Linked DNA regions of Puniceibacterium sp. IMCC21224. The protein of the gene in region 2 interacts with the protein of the main gene of each other region in a pairwise test. Links are inferred from orthologs where the notes say so. Each region holds a gene or a part of one and is shown on either strand. Other genes may lie near its edges. The genes, in order: eno and rpe.

The links.
Region 1: the proteins of rpe (region 2) and eno interact in binary tests that used the Escherichia coli proteins (3 or more experiments, as listed by UniProt). The link is inferred for Puniceibacterium sp. IMCC21224 from one-to-one orthologs.

The regions. Positions count from the first base shown.
Region 1 is NZ_LDPY01000001.1:2,299,679-2,310,085, reverse strand. Bases 3,544-6,459 are described here. They hold eno (phosphopyruvate hydratase), read right to left. Parts: upstream 5,681-6,459; coding sequence 4,406-5,680; downstream 3,544-4,405. Other genes in these bases: IMCC21224_RS10630 (Fur family transcriptional regulator), read right to left, coding at 5,796-6,209; IMCC21224_RS10640 (GNAT family N-acetyltransferase), read right to left, coding at 3,839-4,360; ccmE (cytochrome c maturation protein CcmE), read left to right, coding at 3,544-3,823. Outside these bases: IMCC21224_RS10665 (indolepyruvate ferredoxin oxidoreductase family protein), read left to right, coding at 1-400; IMCC21224_RS10660 (lysophospholipid acyltransferase family protein), read left to right, coding at 492-1,376; murI (glutamate racemase), read left to right, coding at 1,405-2,217; argC (N-acetyl-gamma-glutamyl-phosphate reductase), read left to right, coding at 2,299-3,327; more of ccmE, read left to right, coding at 3,362-3,543; IMCC21224_RS10625 (DEAD/DEAH box helicase), read left to right, coding at 6,547-7,821; IMCC21224_RS10620 (DMT family transporter), read right to left, coding at 7,830-8,723; IMCC21224_RS10615 (tellurite resistance TerB family protein), read right to left, coding at 8,789-9,658; IMCC21224_RS10610 (zinc transporter ZntB), read right to left, coding at 9,743-10,407. UniProt on the Escherichia coli protein: Catalyzes the reversible conversion of 2-phosphoglycerate (2-PG) into phosphoenolpyruvate (PEP). It is essential for the degradation of carbohydrates via glycolysis.
Region 2 is NZ_LDPY01000001.1:943,757-953,967, forward strand. What follows is about bases 2,146-4,865. They hold rpe (ribulose-phosphate 3-epimerase), read right to left. Parts: upstream 3,989-4,865; coding sequence 3,302-3,988; downstream 2,146-3,301. Other genes in these bases: IMCC21224_RS04360 (long-chain-fatty-acid--CoA ligase), read left to right, coding at 2,146-2,174; IMCC21224_RS04365 (MaoC family dehydratase), read left to right, coding at 2,164-2,604; IMCC21224_RS04370 (PaaI family thioesterase), read left to right, coding at 2,831-3,241; IMCC21224_RS04380 (glyoxylate/hydroxypyruvate reductase A), read right to left, coding at 4,018-4,865. Outside these bases: IMCC21224_RS04355 (ATP-dependent RecD-like DNA helicase), read left to right, coding at 1-350; more of IMCC21224_RS04360, read left to right, coding at 543-2,145; more of IMCC21224_RS04380, read right to left, coding at 4,866-4,953; rod shape-determining protein RodA, read right to left, coding at 4,955-6,094; mrdA (penicillin-binding protein 2), read right to left, coding at 6,091-8,034; IMCC21224_RS04395 (hypothetical protein), read right to left, coding at 8,031-8,570; rod shape-determining protein MreC, read right to left, coding at 8,563-9,486; IMCC21224_RS04405 (rod shape-determining protein), read right to left, coding at 9,516-10,211. UniProt on the Escherichia coli protein: Catalyzes the reversible epimerization of D-ribulose 5-phosphate to D-xylulose 5-phosphate.

The DNA.
Region 1 (10,407 bases), 1.4 Mb from region 2 along the record:
TCGCTTGTCCTTCCACCTCGCGCCGCCGATCCTGAGCAAGACCGGTGCCGACGGTCGACCGATCAAACGCCAGTTCGGGCCGGGAATGCTGCGCGGGTTCGCTGTTCTGGCAAAACTGCGCAAGCTGCGCGGCACGCCATTCGATCCCTTTGGCCGCACGAAAGAGCGCAGGATGGAACGCGATCTGATCAGCCAATACGAGGCGGATATGGCCAAAATTCTGGCGGATGTCCGGCCCGAAACGATGGACGCTGTCGTCGCACTGGCTGAATTACCGATGCAGATCAAAGGTTTTGGGCCGGTAAAAGAGGCGGCAGAGATAAAGGCGGCAAAGCGCCGGGAAGAGTTGCTGGCGACCATTCGCGCGGGCGGCGCGCCGGTGCGCCACGCTGCGGAGTGATCAGTCATACAACATTTACGCAGATGTTACACTTACTGGTCACAACAGAAAAAACCCATTTGACGGGCCGCACCTTCGGAGAATCTGCCAGATGCCCGTAACGCATCACATCGCCCGCGACATTTCGTATTCCTACTCTGCCAGTACCCGATCGGGACGGGCGATGATCCGCCTGATGGAAAACGCCACTGGGCGGATCAGCCTGATCAAACGCGCCAAAGGGTACGAGGCCGAAGTCGCCAAAGGCCGGGACTTCTGGCAGGTCATCGTCGAGCGCTACGGTCTGGGCCTCGATGTGATTGGTGGCGCGATCGACAACATCCCCAAGACCGGGCCGCTAATTGTCATTGCGAACCATCCATATGGCATCCTGGATGGGTTGATGCTGGGCCACATTCTGTCGGTGGCGCGCGGAGATTTTCGCATTCTGGCCCACCGGGTGTTTCGCAAGGCCCAGGATCTTGAACGCGTGATCCTGCCAATTTCGTTCGACGAAACCAAAGAAGCGGTCGCGTTGAATGTTGAGACGCGCAAAGAGGCGCTGCGTTATCTGGGGGATGGTGGCGCGATCGGTGTCTTTCCAGGCGGCACGGTGTCCACCGCAGCGAAACCCTTTTCCCGGCCGATGGATCCGGGCTGGCGCAGCTTTACCGCCCGAATGGTGGCCAAAAGCGGTGCAACCGTAGTGCCGATCTATTTTGATGGTCACACAAGCCGCCTGTTCCAAGTAGCGAGCCATCTGCACACGACGCTGCGTATGGGGCTGCTGATCAAGGAATTCCACAAACGGGTGGATACGCCGGTTCAGGTCGTCATCGGCCAGCCAATTCCCCCCGAGGTGCTGCAACCCCATACCAAAGACTCGCGCGCGATGATGGATTTCCTGCGCAAAGCGACGTATGACCTGTCTCCAAACCCGCTCGTGTCGTGTGACTACGGCTTTGAGTTCGAGGAAAAGCACAAGGTCAAGGCGTAAGCGCCTGCGCATAAAGGATAGTGTTTCAATGGCGGTTGGGGTGTTTGATTCTGGGCTGGGTGGGCTGACGGTTCTGGACGCCGTGGTGAAAAAATTGCCCGAGGTGCCGTTTGTCTACCTGGGCGACAGCGCCAATGCGCCTTATGGCGTACGTGATGCCGATGACGTCTATCAACTGACCTGCGCCGCCGTTGAACGCCTGTGGGCGGCGGGCTGCGATCTGGTCATATTGGCCTGCAACACGGCGTCCGCTGCGGCGCTTCGGCGCATGCAAGAAAGCTGGCTGCCGCCGGAAAAACGTGTTCTGGGCGTCTTTGTCCCTCTGATCGAAGCGATGACAGAGCGGCAATGGGGCGACAATTCCCCACCGCGCGAAGTGGCGGTCAAACATGTGGCGCTGTTTGCGACACCCGCTACAGTGCGCAGCCGCGCGTTCCAGCGTGAACTGGCGTTTCGCGCGATTGGTGTCGATGTCGAGGCGCAGGCCTGCGGTGGTGTTGTCGATGCTATTGAGGATGGCGACCTGATCCTTGCCGAAGCGCTGGTACGGTCGCACGTGGACGCGTTGAAACGCAAGATGCCGGAACCGCAGGCCGCGATCCTGGGCTGCACACACTATCCGCTGATGCAGGAGGCGTTTCAGGACGCGTTGGGGGCAAATGTCAGCGTCTATTCTCAGGCCAATCTTGTGGCCGAGTCGCTGGCCGACTATCTGATACGTCATCCCGGAATGCTGGGTCGGGGGGACGAGTCAAAGTTCCTGACCACGGGAGATCCGCGCCGTGTTTCAGATCGCGCCACACAGTTCCTGCGACGACGGATTGTGTTTGAGAAAGCGTGATCGTCGTGGGCTGGCCTCGGTTGGCCCCCTCGGATAGAACTACAGGACAGCGCGGCATGGCCCGCGCATTCGGAGCATGACATGACCCACAAGATCGCCATCATCGGAGCGAGCGGCTATACTGGCGCCGAACTTATCCGCCTGATTGCCACCCATCCCAGCATGGAGATTGTGGCGCTGGCGGCGAATTCCAAGGCGGGCCAGAGCATGGCCCAGGTGTTTCCGCATCTGCGCCATCTGACGCTGCCGGATCTGGTAACGTGGGAACAGATTGATTTTGATACCGTGGATCTGTGTTTCTGCGCGCTGCCGCACAAGACCAGCCAAGAGGTGATCAGCAAACTGCCAAAATCGTTAAAAATCGTTGATTTGTCCGCGGATTTTCGGCTGCGCAATCCGGCAGAATACAAGAAATGGTATGGCAACGATCATGCCGCGATCGAGATGCAATCAGAGGCGGTTTACGGGCTGACCGAGTTCTACCGAAATGAGATCGCCAGCGCGCGTCTGGTTGCCGGGACAGGCTGCAACGCGGCAATCGGGCAATTCATCCTGCGGCCGCTGATCGCGGAGGCTGTGATCGACCTTACGGATATTATCCTCGACATGAAATGTGCGGTTTCGGGGGCTGGGCGGAGCCTTAAGGAAAATCTTCTGCATGCGGAACTGTCCGAGGGGTACAATGCCTATGCCGTCGGCGGCACCCACCGGCATCAGGGTGAATTTGATCAGGAATTTTCTGCCATTGCGGGGCAGGAGGTTCAGGTTCAGTTTACCCCGCATCTGATGCCTGCAAATCGCGGTATTCTGGCCACCACATACGTCAAAGGTGACCCGCAAGCTGTTTATAAAACGTTGCAAAATGCGTATGAGGAAGAGCCGTTCATTTTCGTTCTGCCGTTTGGTGAAACACCGTCTACGCATCACGTGCGCGGCTCGAACTTCTGTCACATCGGTGTGACTGGTGACCGGATCAATGGCCGTGCCATCGTGGTGGGCGCGCTGGACAATTTGACCAAAGGCAGTTCGGGGCAGGCGTTGCAAAACGCCAATCTGATGCTGGGTGAAGATGAGACCGCGGGCTTGATGCTGGTTCCTTGTTTTCCCTGATGTGCGGTTCAAAAAAGGCTGAGGAGGTCAGGGTATGGCATTGAAATCACTCAAAAAACAGCGACGCATTCAGGTTTTTGCGCTGGCGGCGGTTGCTTTGGTGATCTCAACCGGGCTGATCGGCTATGCAATGCGCGACGGCATCAATTTTTTCCGCTCGCCCAGCCAGGTGATGGAAACGCCGCCGAGCCCATCCGAGGTGTTTCGCATTGGAGGGCTGGTTGAAGAAGGGTCGCTCCTGCGCGGTCAGGGGGCCGAGATCCGGTTCATTGTGACGGACGGCGGTGCTTCGGTGCCTGTGGTCTATTCGGGTGTGCTGCCTGATCTTTTTGATGAGAAACAGGGGATGGTTGGCACAGGTCGATACGTGAACGGAACCTTTGAAGCCACTGAAATCCTTGCCAAACACGATGAGACATATATGCCGAAAGAGGTGATAGACGCCCTCAAAGAGCAGGGCATATATCAGGAACCTGCGCCAAAGCCGGGCAGCTGAGCCCTTTTGACCCGCTCAGTCGAGGGTCAGATCATACTCAAAATAACAGAGATGGCCGCGCGCGACATCTGGGACATCATAGTACGGTCCGGTTTCGCGAAACCCGAGGGTATTATAAAGCGCCCGTGCCCCCAAAAGTGACTTCATCGTATCGAGCCGCGCAGTCGTATAGCCCGCGACCCGCGCCTGATCCAAAAGTGCCTGCATCAGCGCACGTCCCAACCCCATTCCCCGCGCCGCATCATCGACATAGACGCGCTTGATCTCGCAACTCGTGGCATCAAACCGGCGGTACATCCCACAGCCCAAAAATTGGGTTCCAGAGCTGGCGAGCAATAGCGCCCCGTCAGGTGGCGCATGTTCCTCGTCGATCCGGGTCAGCAGGGACGCATAGTCGTGTTCCGGATAAAACGTGTCCGTCAGCACGCGCATCGCACCGTCATGGGTAAGCAGATGCGCACGGTATCGCCAGCACAGCTCACGTACGGCGGCCAGTTCGGTGTCGCTTTGCGCCGCGTGGATTAAGGGATTTGTCATCGTGGGCAGGTTAGGCGCGCGAACGACTGCCCGCGCGCACTCACTTTACTTGAGAATGGATTTTCCAGCAAATTCAGCCGTTTCTCCCAGCATCTCTTCGATTCGGATCAGCTGATTATATTTGGCCAGCCGGTCAGAGCGGGCCAGAGAACCGGTTTTGATCTGGCCGCAGTTGGTGGCCACGGCGAGGTCGGCGATGGTGGCATCTTCGGTTTCACCGGAACGGTGCGACATCACGTTGGTCATGCGGGCGCGATGGGCCATGTCTACCGCCTTTAGCGTCTCGGTCAGGGTGCCAATCTGGTTGACCTTGACCAGCATGGAGTTGGCACAGCCCTTCTCGATTCCCATCGCCAGACGGGCCGGATTAGTCACGAACAGATCGTCACCCACCAGCTGGATCTTGTCACCCAGTGCGTCGGTCAGTGCCTTCCAGCCATCCCAGTCATCCTCGGACATGCCATCCTCGATCGAGATGATCGGGTAGTCGGCGCAGAGCTGTGCGAGGTATGCCACGTTTTCGTCGGACGTCAGCGATTTGCCTTCGCCCTTCATCTCGTACTTGCCGCCCTTGTAATATTCGGTCGCGGCGCAATCCAGCGCGAGGTAAATTTCCTCACCCGGCTTGTAGCCCGCCTTTTCGATGGATTTCAAAATGAAATCGAGCGCATCACGGGTAGAGCTAAGGTTCGGGGCAAAGCCACCTTCGTCGCCGATACCTGTGGACAGACCAGCGGCGGACAGTTCCTTTTTCAGCGTGTGGAACACCTCAGAGCCCATGCGCACCGCTTCGCGAATGTTCGCGGCGGCCACAGGCATGATCATGAATTCCTGAATATCGATCGGGTTGTCAGCATGTTCGCCGCCGTTGATGATGTTCATCATCGGCACCGGAAGCATGCGCGCCGACGTGCCGCCAACATAGCGAAATAGCGGCAGCCCGTTAAATTCGGCGGCGGCCTTTGCCGCAGCAAGCGAGACGCCCAGGATAGCATTGGCACCAAGGCGGGATTTGGTGTCGGTGCCGTCAAGTTCGATCATCGACAAGTCAATGGCGACCTGTTCGGTGGCATCCATGCCCAGAAGTTCCTCGGCGATCTCGCCATTCACGGCGGCGACAGCCTCGAGCACGCCTTTGCCCATATAGCGCGATTTGTCGCCGTCGCGGCGTTCGTTCGCCTCGTAGGCGCCGGTTGACGCACCCGACGGCACAGCCGCCCGGCCCATGGTTCCGTCTTCGAGTGTCACGTCAACTTCGACTGTGGGGTTGCCCCGGCTGTCAAGGATTTCGCGGGCGTGGATGTCGATGATAGTACTCATGGGATCGTCCCTTTTGGATGTCTGAGCGTTAGATTTCGTATAGCAGGCCGCAACGGAAAGTAAACTGGACGGTTAGCGCTAACAGGGCGCGTGCGCGCCTTCATTTCGTGGCGATTCAGGGTTTCTTGAGAGGAACACCATACAGTTCCATCCGGTGCCCCTTGAGGGTATAGCCGAGCTTGCGCGCTATCCGTTCCTGAAGCGCCTCGATCTCGGGGTCGACGAATTCGATCACCTTGCCCGAATGCATGTCGATCAGGTGGTCATGGTGTTCGCGTTCTGCATCCTCGTAACGCGCGCGCCCGTCACCGAATTCAACCCGTTCAAGGATCCCGGCCTCTTCAAACAGCTTGACCGTGCGGTAAACCGTGGCAATCGAGATCCGGTCATCACGTGCCGAAGCGCGGGCATAAAGTTCCTCGACATCCGGATGATCGGTTGCCTCTTCCAGAACCTGCGCAATGGTTCTGCGCTGTTCGGTCATGCGCAGGCCATTGGCTTCGCAACGGCTGGTGATGGTGTCGGTCATGGAATCCTCGCGCGCGTCGTTTTACTGGTTTAGCGACTCCTGAGGGGTGAGGCCAACACCACAAATGCGTCAGAGTCACTGTCTCTTGGCTTGACTTATGGTCGGGCACGGGTCATGTGGCCTTCAACGGATCTCTTCTGCCGCGTGAGCAGATTGACCGGTGCAGCATGCACCGTGGGTCACGGAGACCGCGTTTGCTTCCAAAATCACGCGTGGGGCATGGGGTGCAACGGTATATGGGCAATCGGCCCGATACCGGTTCTGTGCCTCTCCACCTGACGGATCGCAAGGGCGGTCCATCGTGCGGCTGTCATCCGGCAGCCCGAAAGGAACTCTTTTGACTAATTTTACAACCATGGGCCTGCCGAAGTCGCTTGTGACGCGTTTGACCGAAATGGGCCTGACCGAACCGACTCCGATTCAGGTTGGCGCGATTCCGTTCGCGTTGGCAGGTCGTGACGTGATGGGCCTGGCACAGACCGGCACCGGCAAGACGGCGGCCTTTGGCCTGCCTCTGGTGGCGCAGATCTCTGGGCTGGGCCGTCCGGCGCCGAAATCGGTGCGCGGTCTGGTACTTGCACCGACCCGCGAACTGGCCACCCAGATCGCCGAGACACTGAAGGCGCTGACCTTGGGCAGCCCGCTGAAGACCACCGTTGTCGTCGGCGGCCAGTCGATTAACGCCCAGTCCAAGCGTTTGGAAAAGGGCATCGACCTGTTGGTCGCCACGCCCGGCCGTCTGATTGACCTGATCGACCGTCGCGCCGTGCGACTGGATGAATGCAGCTTTCTGGTGCTGGACGAGGCGGATCAGATGCTCGACATGGGGTTCATCCATGCGCTGCGCCAAATTTCGCGGCATTTGCCGGCCAAACGTCAGACTATGCTGTTCTCAGCCACCATGCCCAAACTGATGGAAGAGCTGTCGCGCGAATACCTGAACGACCCTGAAAAGGTGCAAGTCAGCCCTCCGGGCAAGGCCGCGGACAAGATCGAGCAGTCGGTGCATTTTATCGCCAAGGCGGAAAAGTCCAAACTGTTGATTGAATTGCTGGACGCGCATCGCGACGAGCTGGCGCTGGTCTTTGGCCGCACCAAACACGGCGCAGAGAAGCTGATGAAATCGCTTGAAAAGGCCGGTTTCGCGGCGGCATCCATCCATGGCAACAAGAGCCAGGGCCAGCGCGACCGTGCGCTCAAGGCATTCCGCGAGGGGCAAGTGCGGGTGCTGGTGGCCACCGATGTGGCCGCGCGCGGTCTGGATATTCCGGCGGTGCGTCACGTCTATAACTTTGATCTGCCGAACGTGCCGGAAAATTATGTGCATCGCATTGGCAGGACCGCCCGCGCGGGCCGCGAGGGCGCTGCAATTGCATTCTGCGCCCCGGACGAGATTGGCGAACTGAAGGCGATTCAGAAGGTGCTCAAGATGAGCATTCCCGTAGCGTCGGGCACGGCCTGGGCCGGTCTGGACACGCCAGACCGCAGTGGCGGCGGAAACCAGCGTCGCGGTGGCGGCAACGGTGGCAAGCCCGGTGGCGCCAAGCCCGGCAACGGCAACCGCCGTCGTCGTCCCGCGCGCGGTGGATCGAGCAGCGCGCGCGCTGCCTAAGCCTGAGGTTATACGATACTTTGGGCGCGCCGCAGAACAGCGGCGCGCCTGAGGCCATTCAGGTAGAGCGCAAGGCTCACCAGAACGATCAGTCCGCCCCATAGCATCCGCGGGGTCGGGGCCTCGGATGTGCCGTACCAGACCCAGACGGGGCCAAGTACGGTTTCCAACAGCATTAGCAGGCTGACATTGGCCGCAGCCGTATGGCGCGCAGCCAGCGACAGGGCAAAGAATGACAGCGGCAGGATGACGATGCTGGCCAGCAAAATTGGCCACAGCGTTCCCGTCGTCATCTGCGCAGGCCCGGTCACGGTTGTCCCGACGATGCCAGCGATCAGCGCACCCAGCCCGACGGTCAGCAGAATCGGCACGTCGGCGGCGTGGCGCAGGGTCACAAAGGTGGTTGCGAGCGCCGCCGCCACCCCCAACCCCAGCAGCGCCCCAAGCGCGGCATGCGGATTCAGACCCAGATCCCCCTTACCGCTGACCGCGATGGCGATGCCGCTCAGAACCAGCAGGATGGTGATCCAGGTGGCGCGGGATGTCGATTCGCCATATATCAGACGCGCCAATAGCGCCGACCAGACCGGCACTGTGGCGATGGCCAGCAGCACGACCGATACCGGAGCCAGCGCGATCGCGTTCGGAAACAGCATGGCATTCAGACTTTGGCTGATTACAACAATCATGCCGACGCCAGACCCCAACACCGCCAGATCCGCGCGATGATTGCGCGACGTCGCCAGCCAGATCATCAGAAACAGGCCGCCCATGCACAGCCCACGCCAACCCAGCATCTGCATGCCCTGCATGTCGGACAGTCGCAGCAACAACGCATCGGGGCCCAGCACAAGCGCGCCGAACGTGGCCAGAGCAAGGCCAAGATTTGAGTTTCGTGTCATGTAACGGAAACGCCAGTTTAGGGCCCGGGAGTGACGGGACCCGCAGTGTCAGAGATAGGCTGGGCCTAGTTATAGAGTGGCTGCAAACCCATCTGCATATGCAACATGTTCACCGCAGTCTCGTCCAGCCCCATCGCCGTGGCCAGCGCGTCAAGATATTCAGCTTCGGCCTGCGTATCGACGCGGATCGTCATCAGTGAGGCGGAATAAACCTGCACCTTTTGCGCCTCGGGGGTGTCCTTGGCCAACCCTTTGACGTCGATCGGCGCGGCGAGTTGTGCTTTGACAAAGGCGATATCGTCGGGTGTGGCATCGTCGCCGACGGTTTCAAGGATTTTGGCCTTTTCGTCCTTGTCGATGCCGCCGTCGGCCTTGGCCGACTGGATCATTGCCCGCAGCATCAGGGCGGCGGATTTGTCGGCCTCTTGCGAGGTGTCCGCGGTGCCGAACTGATCCATCAGACCACCCAGCCCTTTGCCCTGCATCGCAGCCATGCCGCCCGCCGCGGCCAGCATTCCAGCCAACCCAGAGCCGCCCGATGGCACCGACGACAACAGCGGACCCTTTTCACCCGGCGCTGGTGTGCCGCCGCCCATCAGGGCCGACAGGTCGAGGCCGCTTTCCTTCATCTTGTCCATGATTGCGGCCATCGGGTTGCCTGCAGCGCCACCCGCACCGCCGGTCAGTGTGGACAGATCAAGCCCGCTCTCCTTCATCTTGTCCATCATCGCCTGCATTGGATTGCTGCCGGTCGGCATCTGGCCAGACATGGATTGGCCAATTTGCGCCTGCGTGCTGCTCAGCGGGTTTTTGCCCTTGATCTGCGCGCCGCCACCCAGCAGCCCGCCCAGCCCCTGACCCCCGGCAAGTTTGTCGACACCACGCGCCGCAGCATAGCCGATGGCGACTTTGGCCAGTGTTCCCATGAGACCCATGTGACAGCTCCTTGATCCGTCCGAATTCCGTTCAGTGTCAGACTTGCACGATTTTGCGGCAATTGGCAGGAAATTTGTGCCGGTTCAAAAGATCTTTAGCAGGCGCAGGATCAGCCAGACCAGCCCACCCATGCCCAGCGTGGCCAGCGTCAGGATCCCAAAGGCCACCGGCGTTGACGTGCCCGGCATACCCGCGACGTTCACGCCGAACAGGCCGGTGACAAATCCCATGGGCAAAAAGATCGCCGCCACCACCGAAAGGGCATAAGAATTGCGGGCCAGCCGGGCGTTCTGCCTGGCCTCGAGGTGATCTGACAGCGCCTCGAGTCGGTCGCGCACGGCGTTCAGCTCCTCCAGTGCCCGCTGCGCGCGGTTGGCACTTTCCCCCAGGCTTTCGCGTGTCTCGGTGTCGATCACCGGCAGGCGCGGATCAAGGAGCGCATGTAGCGCCTGTGACTGCGGCGCCAGAAAGCGGCCCAGCCGGATTGTGCTTCGCCTAAGGTCGGGCATCTCTGCCGCACCGGCGTGATCATATGCGACAAACAGTTGATCTTCGAGCAGGTCGAGCTGATCTTCGAGCGCGACGCCATTCTCTTCGATCCGGTCGGTGAGGGCTTCGCAGAGTGCGGCAAGAAATGCTGCGGGCGAGGGCGGCGCCTGACCCGATTCTGTGGCGCGACGCAGATCCTCTGCGGCAAAGACGCGGCGCAGGCGGACCGTCACCACCAAATGGTCCGACAGCCAGCACC
Region 2 (10,211 bases):
TCAAGATCGAAAAACCGGACGAGGAAGAGCCGTTCATTCCCTTTGCTGCCCGCATGGGGGCGACATTCCTGCACGGTGCAGCCGTGACAATCCACAAGGCGCAGGGGTCACAATGGGACACGGTGCAGGTCTTTGCGCCCGACCTGTTTGTCGCTGCGCGCATGGGCCGAGTCGAGGCGGGTCAACCGCTGTGGAAGCGACTGGCGTATGTGGCGATCACCCGCGCGCAAGAGCGGCTGATCTGGGTGGTGCGCAACCGGCTGTCAAAACCTTCGGGGCCGCTGGTGGTCGACGACTTGCGCAGCGCATCAGCCGCACCGCTGATGCTTGAAGCCGAAGAAATCGGCTAAGCCGGAATCGGCGCGGGCCTGTTTCAGACCGTGAACATCAGTGCGTCGCAGGTTCTGGACCGAAGTATCGCGGTGAAGCTGTGCCGCGGTTTTCAATTCTTGGCCGGACGTTTCGGGGATTGGGTATTGCGTCAGCAGGGCCGCCTTGGGCAGTGTGTCCGGACATATGCCGCAAAAGCGAGGGAGGGCTGGATGCAAGGCTTGATGATGAACCAACCGCTGTCGATCATTGAGATCCTGCGGTACGCAAGTTCGGCGCATCCAGGCGCGGGGATCGTGTCCGTTCGCACCGAAGGCGACATTCACCGCGAAACCTACTTCGAGGCGTATCAACGCGCGGCTCGACTGGCGCATGGCATGGCTGCGCTGGGGATCAACGGGGGTGACCGCGTTGCGACACTGGCCTGGAACGGCTACCGGCATTTTGAGCTATATTACGCGCTCTCCGGAATGGGGGCGATCTGCCACACCATCAACCCGCGCCTGTCTGCCGAACAGATGCTGTACATTCTGGGCCATGCTCAGGACCGCATTTTGTGTTTCGATACCACCTTTGCGCCAATGATTGAGGCGATGAAAGACCAGCTTCCCAAAGGTTTGCGGCTGGTGGCGATGACAGATCGGGCACATATGCCCGAAACGTCCCTGGACCTGCTGTGTTACGAGGTTCTGCTGGACGGTCAGCCCGACAGCTATGATTGGCCCACGCTGCCAGAGGAGACGGCGGCGGCATTATGCTATACCTCTGGGACGACAGGTCATCCCAAGGGCGCGCTGTATTCCCATCGATCGACCGTGCTGCACGCCATGACCGTCGCGATTACCCTGAGCAAAAGCCTGACCGAGGGCGGGCGTATTCTGCCGGTGGTGCCGCTGTTTCACGTCAACGCCTGGGGCCTGCCCTATGCTGCGCCTTTGACCGGCGCGTCGCTGGTGATGCCAGGGCCCAAGCTAGACGGGGCATCGCTATTTGATCTGATGGAGGCCGAGGGCGTGACATCCGCCTGGGGGGTGCCAACCGTCTGGATGGGGCTGCGGGCCGAGATTGACAAACGTGGTCGCAACCCGGACGGGTTCGCGCAGGTGGTTGTTGGTGGATCCGCGGCACCGCGCAGCATGATCGAAGGGTTCGAGAATACAGGCGTATCGGTTTGCCACGCATGGGGCATGACCGAAATGTCACCTGTGGGGACACATGGCCTGCTATCTGAACCCATGCGTGAGCTGCCGCGCGACGAACAGATGCGGCTCAAGGCGTTGCAGGGGCGACGGCTGTTCGGGGTCGAGCTGAAGATCGTCGATGAGCAGGGCAATCGCCTGCCGCATGATGGCAAGGCAGCGGGCGAGCTTTTTGTGCGCGGCAACACCATTGTGTCGGGCTATTTCAACAACCCCGAGGCCAGTGAAACGGCGCTGGACGCCGAGGGCTGGTTTGGCACCGGCGATGTGGCGACGATCAACCCGCTGGGATTTCTCAGCATTCAGGACCGCTCAAAGGATCTGATCAAGTCGGGCGGCGAATGGATCAGTTCGATCGACCTCGAAAACCTTGTTATGGCCTGTCCAAAGGTGGCCAATTGCGCGGTGATCGCTGTCAAGCATCCAAAATGGGACGAACGGCCACTTTTGGTTGTCGTGCCAAAGGGGGAGGAGCTGCCGACACTGAGTGAGATACACGACCTTATGTTGCAGTCGGTTGCAAAATGGCAACTACCTGATGCGGTCGAATTTGTCGAAGACCTGCCGCTGACAGCCACCGGCAAAGTGTCAAAGATGACGCTGCGTCAAAAGTTTGTCGGATATAAGTTGCCGGATGTCTGCTGACCTCCTGCGGGTGCTCCCGCCCGGGTATTCGCGTTGGTACGAGATGGATCAGGCGCGGATCGCTGCCTTTGCCGATGTGACTGAGGATTGGCAGTTCATCCATCTGGACGAGGATCGAGCCGCCCAGACGGCGTTTGGCGGCACAATTGCGCACGGTTTTCTGACGCTGTCGCTGCTGTCGGCGATGTCCTATGAGGTGGTGCCAGAGCTGCGGGGGATGCGTGCCAGCGTCAACTACGGCTTTGACAGGGTCCGCTTTGTGTCACCGGTGCGGGCGGGTTGCCGGGTCCGGGGCCGGTTTGCCGTCGCGTCAGTGGATGAGGGGCCGGGCCGGCTGACCGTGCATTGGGATGTCACGCTCGAGATTGAGGATGCCGAGAAGCCGGCGCTGGTGGCATCCTGGATCACCCGATTCGAGATGGAGGAATGACGACACTTTGTTTGCTGGAGTGATAGCGCTGCGCTGGTTCTGCCGCCCCAAGGCGAATAATCGCGCGACATGACTTTAGGTGGAAATTGTATCACCTAGGTTATCGGCACGACAATGTGACGCCGCAAAGCAGGTCGGTTGGAGGCGCATGGACCCCTGACAAGGTATTGCGTCCAGGTGCATTTGTGACAAGGTGCGCGAAAATCGGGATAAAGGTGGCAGAGGCATGAGTGAATTGGATCCGGCATTTGATGAGCCGCCTTACGCCTTTCCGACGCATATCGGGATGCGGATGACGGGCTGGAAGCAGAGCTGGGCAAGGTTCGAAATGCCGTTGCAGCCGTTTCACATGAACCGTCACGACAATCCGCATGGCGGCGTTCACGCGTCGCTGCTGGACACGGTGATGGGATATGCAGGATGCTGGACCGGGGACCCCGAGGTGCGGCAGATGGCGCTCACGCTGTCGCTGAATGTGATGTACCTGTCGCGGCCCAAGGGCACTTTGCTGATCGGGGAAGGCCGCCAGACCGGCGGTGGTCGCAGCACCTTTTTTGCTGAGGCACAGGTTTCTGACAACACGGGCGAGTTGATTGCCACGGGCACCGGGGTGTTCCGGTATCGCAAGTCGGGCTGACGCTGGGGTCCGTGGCCTGGGTTGGGTTTTTGCGTATTTAGAAAGAGAAGAAGCGAGGTATCAGCCCCCAGACTGAACCGCTGCGCGGATGGCGTTGATGTTGTTGCCGTAGGGCGCGGGATTCTCGACCGAGCCGCCTTTGAATACTGCTGAGCCTGCGACCAGTACATCGGCGCCAGCGGCAGCGACGAGTGGCGCTGTTGTCGGGTCAACGCCGCCGTCGATTTCTATATGGATGCCGCGATCTTTGATCATCTCACGCAGCGCGCGGATTTTGGCCGTCATATTGATGAATTTTTGTCCGCCAAAGCCGGGGTTCACCGTCATCACGCAGACCAGGTCGATCATGTCGAGCAATGGTTCCACCGCTGACGCCGGAGTGCCAGGATTGAGCGCCACGCCCGCCTTGACGCCTGCCGCGCGGATCGCCTGAAGCGTGCGGTGAATATGGGGGCCAGACTCAATATGGGCGGTGAGGATGTCGGCCCCGGCGGCGGCGAAGGCGTCGATATAGGGATCAACCGGCGCGATCATCAGGTGGACGTCCATCACCGTTTTGATGTGCGGTCGAATGGCGGCGCAGGTGGCGGGGCCAAAGCTGATGTTGGGCACGAAATGACCGTCCATCACATCCACATGAATCCAGTCCGCGCCCTCTGCCTCGACAGCGCGGATCTCGGCTCCGAAGTTGGCGAAATCGGCGGCGAGGATTGAGGGGGCGATTTTGAGCGAACGGTCGAATGTCATGACAACTCTCCTGCGATGTGGGCCAGGTATCAGTATCCGGCACTGCGGTCCACAAGATGCAACAGCGGTTCGCCTGCTTCGCTCCTGCGGATGTTGTCGGCGATGACGCGCGAGGCCGAGGGGGGCCGCGTTTCCGAAGCGATGTGGGGCGTGACGGTGACGCGCGGATGGCCCCAGTATGGATCGTCATTCGGCAGAGGTTCGGTGCGGAACACGTCCAGAGTGGCATGAGCGATCTGGCCGCTGTCGAGCGCCGCGAGCAGAGCGGCATCGTCGATCAGCGGGCCGCGACCGGGGTTGATCACAAATGCGCCGGGGGCCATCAGCGCCAGGCGCTCGGCGTTCAGGATATTCGCGGTCCCCGGCGTGGCGGGCAGCAGCAGGACCACGATCTGTGCGCCGGTCAGCGCCTCGGTCAAGCCATTGTCGCCAGACATGCTGGTGATGCCGGGCAGTGGGTGGCCGGAGCGGCTCCAGCCGGTGACGGGAAAGCCGAGTGTGGTCAGTATGCGGGCACAGGCCTGCCCCAGCGCGCCAAAGCCCAGAATCGTCACGGGGCGATCGGTGGCCAGAGGGGGCGCGCTGTTGTTCCAGACCCGGTCGGGGTTCACGATGTGGCTGTCCATCCCCAGATGGTGGCGCATCACATGGCCGGTGACCCATTCGACCATGCCTTGGGTCAGCCCCTGATCATCAACCATGCGGGTCAGCGGCACGGTGAGGGTTTTGTTGCCGACCACGTCCTCGACTCCGGCCCAGAGGTTCAGAACGGCTTTGAGCCGTGTGTAGGGCGTGAAATCTTGCACGCTGCCATTTGGGGCGTAGACGATGTAATCGACTTCGGATGGCGCAAATTCGGTGCGCAGGTCATAGTCGAGCCCGGTGTCGTCCAGCGCAATGCGCAAGGGAGTTTCGTATTGCGGCCAGCGGTTTGGCTGCGCGGCGAAAAGCACGTTGACGGTCATGTTACCTCGGTCTGTGGATGTGGGCGCTTTGCACCAGGCCAAATGCCACCATGAGCACAAGCATGGCAGATCCGCCATAGCTGACCAGTGGCAGCGGCACGCCGACGACAGGGGCCAACCCCATCACCATCGACATATTGACGGCAAAATACAAAAAGAATGTCAGCCCGATGCCTAGGGTCAACAGCGACGAGAACCTGTCGCGGTTCTGAAGCGCGGAAGCGATGCAGAACACGAGGACCAGCACATACAGTCCCAGGAGAGATACCGCGCCGACAAAGCCGAATTCCTCGGCAAGGGTGTTGAAGATGAAGTCGGTGTGTTTCTCTGGCAGGAAGTTCAGCCGGGACTGGGTGCCCTGCATGAAGCCGCGTCCGGTCCAGCCGCCGGATCCCATCGCGATCTTGGCCTGAGTGATGTGATATCCCGCGCCCAAGGGATCGGAGTTCGGGTCCAGAAAGGTGTCGATGCGGCGGAACTGGTAGTCTTTGAGCATCTGCCAGTCGGTGCCGCGACTTTTGAACACGGTGGCGACAAAGCCGGTGCCTGCGGCGATCACGGCGGCGAAATAGCCCCAATGCACGCCGGCCAGAAACATCATCAGCCCACCGCCGATGACCAACAGGATTGCGGTGCCAAGGTCGGGCTGCGTCAGCACCAGTAAGGTCGGCGCAAAGATCAGGATCACCGGCAGGATCACCCAAAGGATGCGCGATGTCTTGTGAATCGGCAGCCAATCGTAATAGGCTGCCAGCAGCATCACCATGGTGATCTTCATCAGCTCGGACGGTTGCAGCCGCATAAATCCGAGGTCGATCCACCGTTGCGCGCCCATCCCGATCGAGCCGAAAAATTCGACCAACACCAGCAGGCCGATCGACACCAGATAGGCCACCACCGCCATGTTGCGCCAGAACCAGATCGGCACCATCGCGACCACAAACATCGCGGCCAGACCCAGGCCGTAGCGTCGCATTTGTGGTTCAGCCCAGGGAGTGAACGATCCGCCCGCGACTGAATAGAGCATGAGAAAGCCGACGCAGGCCACCGCGCTGAGCAACAGCACCAGCGGCCAGTTAAGATACAGCGCCTTGCGGATGCCTGCGGGGACCGTTTTGACGGTATATTCAAGATAGCTCATGCGCGGCCAGATCCGTCGGTTCGGGTCATCTGGCGTTCGTCGCGCAGTCGTTCCTGCTGCGCTTTGATCCGGCCATGGTCTCTGGACGGATAGGCGGACAGCGGTGGGTCCTCACCGTAGAGCGCCTGAAGAGTCACGTCGCGGTTGATCGGTGCCGCCGCGGAGGAGCCGCCGCCGCCATGTTCGACCACCACCGCCACTGCGATCTTGGGATTGTCGTAAGGGGCGAAATTCACGAACAACCCGTGATCGCGTCGGTTCCACGGCAGGTCGTTGTTGTTGATCACGCCGCGCGCCCGTTCTGCGGGGCTGATGTTGCGGACCTGGCTGGTGCCGCTTTTGCCCGCCATGCGGTAGGCCTCTTCGGTGATACGTGATCCGTAGCCGGTGCCGCGCCGGTTGTTGCTGACCGCGAACATGGCGCGGCGGATCTGGCGCAGGTGGTTTTCGTTTAACCCCAGGCTGTCCCCGCCGCGCGACGGCGTTTCGATCCCGTCGATGGATTTCACCAGACGCGGGGTGATGCTACGCCCGGTCGCCAGTCGGGCCGTCATCACCGCCAGTTGCAGCGGCGAGGTCAGCACAAAGCCCTGACCGATGGCGGTGTTTACAGTATCACCGATCACCCATCCCGCGCCGCGTTCGCGTTGCTTCCAGGCCTTGTCGGGCACCAAACCCGAGCTGACCGCTGACATCGGGATGTCATGTGCTTCGCCCAGACCCAACTGATGGCACATTGCCGCAATGTTTTCGATCCCCACCTTCAAGGCGAGGTCGTAGTAGTACACATCGCAGCTTTCGCGCAGGGATTGTTCCAGATTCATGTGGCCGTGGCCGGCGCGTTTCCAGCAGTGAAAGCGGCGGCCGCCAACCTCAAGATGGCCCGGGCACCAGACCGTTTCTTCGGGACCGATCACACCGGCCTCCATCGCCGCCATGGCTGTCACCATCTTGAAGGTAGAGCCGGGCGGATAGGCGTCCTGCACGGTTTTTGACGCCAGCGGCCTGCGGTCGTTGTCGTGCAGCACACCGTAATTGGCATACGAGATGCCGCGCACAAACAGATTGGGATCGTAGGACGGCGCAGAGACTGCGGCGCGAATGTCGCCGTGCTCAAGATCCATTACTACGACGCTGGCGCTTTCGGTGCCTAAACGGGCTTCGATGTAATCCTGAAGCTTGGTGTCCACCGTCAGTTGCAGATCGGCACCGGCTTCACCTTCGCGGCGGTCCAGTTCCCGCATGACGCGGCCGACGGCATTGACCTCGACCCGTTTGGCACCGGCACGGCCGCGCAAACGATCCTCGTATTTCGCCTCGACTCCGACTTTGCCGAACTGAAACCGCGGGATGCGCAGCACCGGGTCGGGATCCTCGTACAGCGCCAGATCGCTTTCTGAGACGGGATTCACATAGCCAACGACATGGGCGTACATTTTGCCCTGCGGGTAATGCCGCGACAGGCCGACCTCGGGGGTGACGCCGGGCAGGGCGGGGGCGTTGACCGCGACGCGGCTCACCGCTTCCCAGCTGACGCGATCTGCGACGGTGATCGGCAGGAATGGCGCGGACCGGGCCATCGAGGCCAGCGCGCGGTTCAATTCGTCCTCGTCAAGTTCAACCAGCGTCGAAAGGCGGGCAATCACCTCGTCGACATTTCCGGCGTCTTCGCGGACCATGGTGATGCGGTAGCTGGGTTCGTTTTCGGCGATGATGATGCCGTTGCGGTCAAAAATCTCGCCGCGTGCGGGGGGAATCACGCGGATGTTGATGCGATTCTCTTCGGCCAGCAGACGAAACTGATCTGCCTGTTCAACCTGCATGAATTGCATCCGGGCGGCCAGAACCCCGGAAAACCCCAGCTGCAGCCCACCCAGAATGATGCCGCGCCGGGTGATCCGGCGGACGCTTTCTGCGGAATCGCGTGGTGTGCGTCTCATAGCGAATGTCCCAGCCTGTCCACTTCACCAGGTGCCGAACGTCGGACCCCGAACACCAGATGTGACGATAGCACGATCAGCGGATAAACCGCGATGGTCGTGATCAACTGCATCAGCGACAGTGCGAATGTCCCCGGAGAGACAATCAGCACTAACAACACCAGACGATATATCAGGGTTATGATCAGCAGGCATCCCGCCACGGTGATCCATTCCAGCACAAAGGTGTTATCACGCTGACGCCGTTCACGGGATTTCAGCCACTCGGCCGCCATCACCACCAGCGCAGCCCAGAGTCCGGGTGGGCGGTGAAACACCAGATCCGTCAGCAAAATGACGCCCGCGACCAGCAACGCCGGAACATAATCTGGGCGCCGCAATGCCCAGGCAAAGCACAATGCCACGATCAGATCGGGCGGGGCCCAGCGACGTGGCATCGTCTCAAGTGGCAGCAAATGAAAGAAGATCACCAACAGACTGAGCGCCAGAAAGGCCGCGCGCATGCTCCAGATTCGGGTCAGGCTTTGGTCAACCATCGCCGACGCCCGCGGTTTCGTCGCTGGCCTCGGGGGGGGGCGTTACGGTCCCCAACGGGGCGTCAGGCATAATCAGCGCGCTGGGTTGTGTGACCTTGCGCGCACCGTGGTCGCGCAAGACGCGCAGGAATTCCAGACGTTCATAGTCAGCCGCCATGCGGATGCGCAGCCGTCCGCCGGGGTCCTGTGCCACCTGCCCAATCAGCAGGCCGGGGGGAAAAACGTCACCGTCGCCGCTGGTCACGATGCGGTCGCCGGGACGCACAAGGTCCGGGTTTTCAAGGAAATCAATCGGTGGAGCGGCGGTGTTGTCGCCTACGATCAGCGCGCGCTGGCCCGAAGGTTGGATCACGGCGGGAATGCGGCTGGTGGTGTCGGTCAGTAGGATCACCCGACTGGTATTGTCGCCGACGCCCGATATCCGCCCGACAAGGCCGATACCGTCCATTGTTGCCCATCCGTCAACAATGCCATCGCGTGATCCCACATTGATCAGCACCGTCTGCCGGAACGGAGATCCTGAGTCCGCCAGCACCACACCGGTAATATAGGTCAGTCGCGGGTCAAGCTGGACGTTGTTCAAATCGCGCAGGCGGGCGTTCTCTTGTTCGAGTTGGAGTGCCGCCTCTTTCCACGAGGTCATTTGCCGCAACTCGCGCCGCAGCTCCTGATTCTGTTCGTGGATTCGCTGGTAGCTCTGGAAATTGCGCAGCAGCTTGACCGACGCTGTGACGGGCGCCATCGCCCAGTCGAAACTGGGCAGAACGGTGTCGATCACCTGGGCGCGAAAGCGTTCGACGCGCGGCGAATCAATCCGCCAGAATAGAAAAAGCCCAAGCAGGCACAGCACCAAAACCGACAGCAAAAGCCGTCGGAGCGGGCCGGTATAGTTTTCGCCGTTGCGGTCCTTTGCCAAGATGGCCCCCCAGGTGCCTTATGGGGAAATCAGCTGTCGTAGTCTATCGCGTGGCGCAGCTGCTTTTCGTATTCCAGCGCCTTGCCAGTGCCAAGAGCAACACAATTCAGCGATTCGTCGGCAATTGAGACCGCCAGACCGGTTTGTTCGCGCAGCGCCAGGTCCAGATCACCCAGCAACGCGCCGCCACCGGTCAGCATCACGCCACGATCGACAATGTCAGCGGCCAGATCCGGCGGTGTTGCCTCAAGTGCGGTCATCACCGCCTCGCAGATCGACTGCACCGGTTCCGAAAGGGCCTCGGCCACCTGTGCCTGACTGATTTCGATTTCCTTGGGCACGCCGTTCAGCAGATCGCGGCCCCGGATCTGCATCGAAGAGCCGCGCCCGTCATCCGGCATCCGCGCTGTGCCGATGCTGGTCTTGATCCGCTCGGCGGTTGATTCGCCGACCAGCAGGTTTTGTTGACGGCGCAGATAGTTGATGATCGCCTCGTCCATGCGGTCACCGCCCACCCGGACCGAGCGGGCATAAACAATGTCACCAAGGCTGAGGACCGCGACTTCGGTGGTGCCGCCGCCGATGTCCACGACCATGTTGCCGGTCGGGTCGGTGATCGGCATCCCGGCCCCGATGGCCGCCGCGATGGGTTCGGCAATCAGTCCGGCCTTGCGTGCGCCCGCCGACAGAACCGACTGGCGGATGGCGCGTTTCTCGACCGGGGT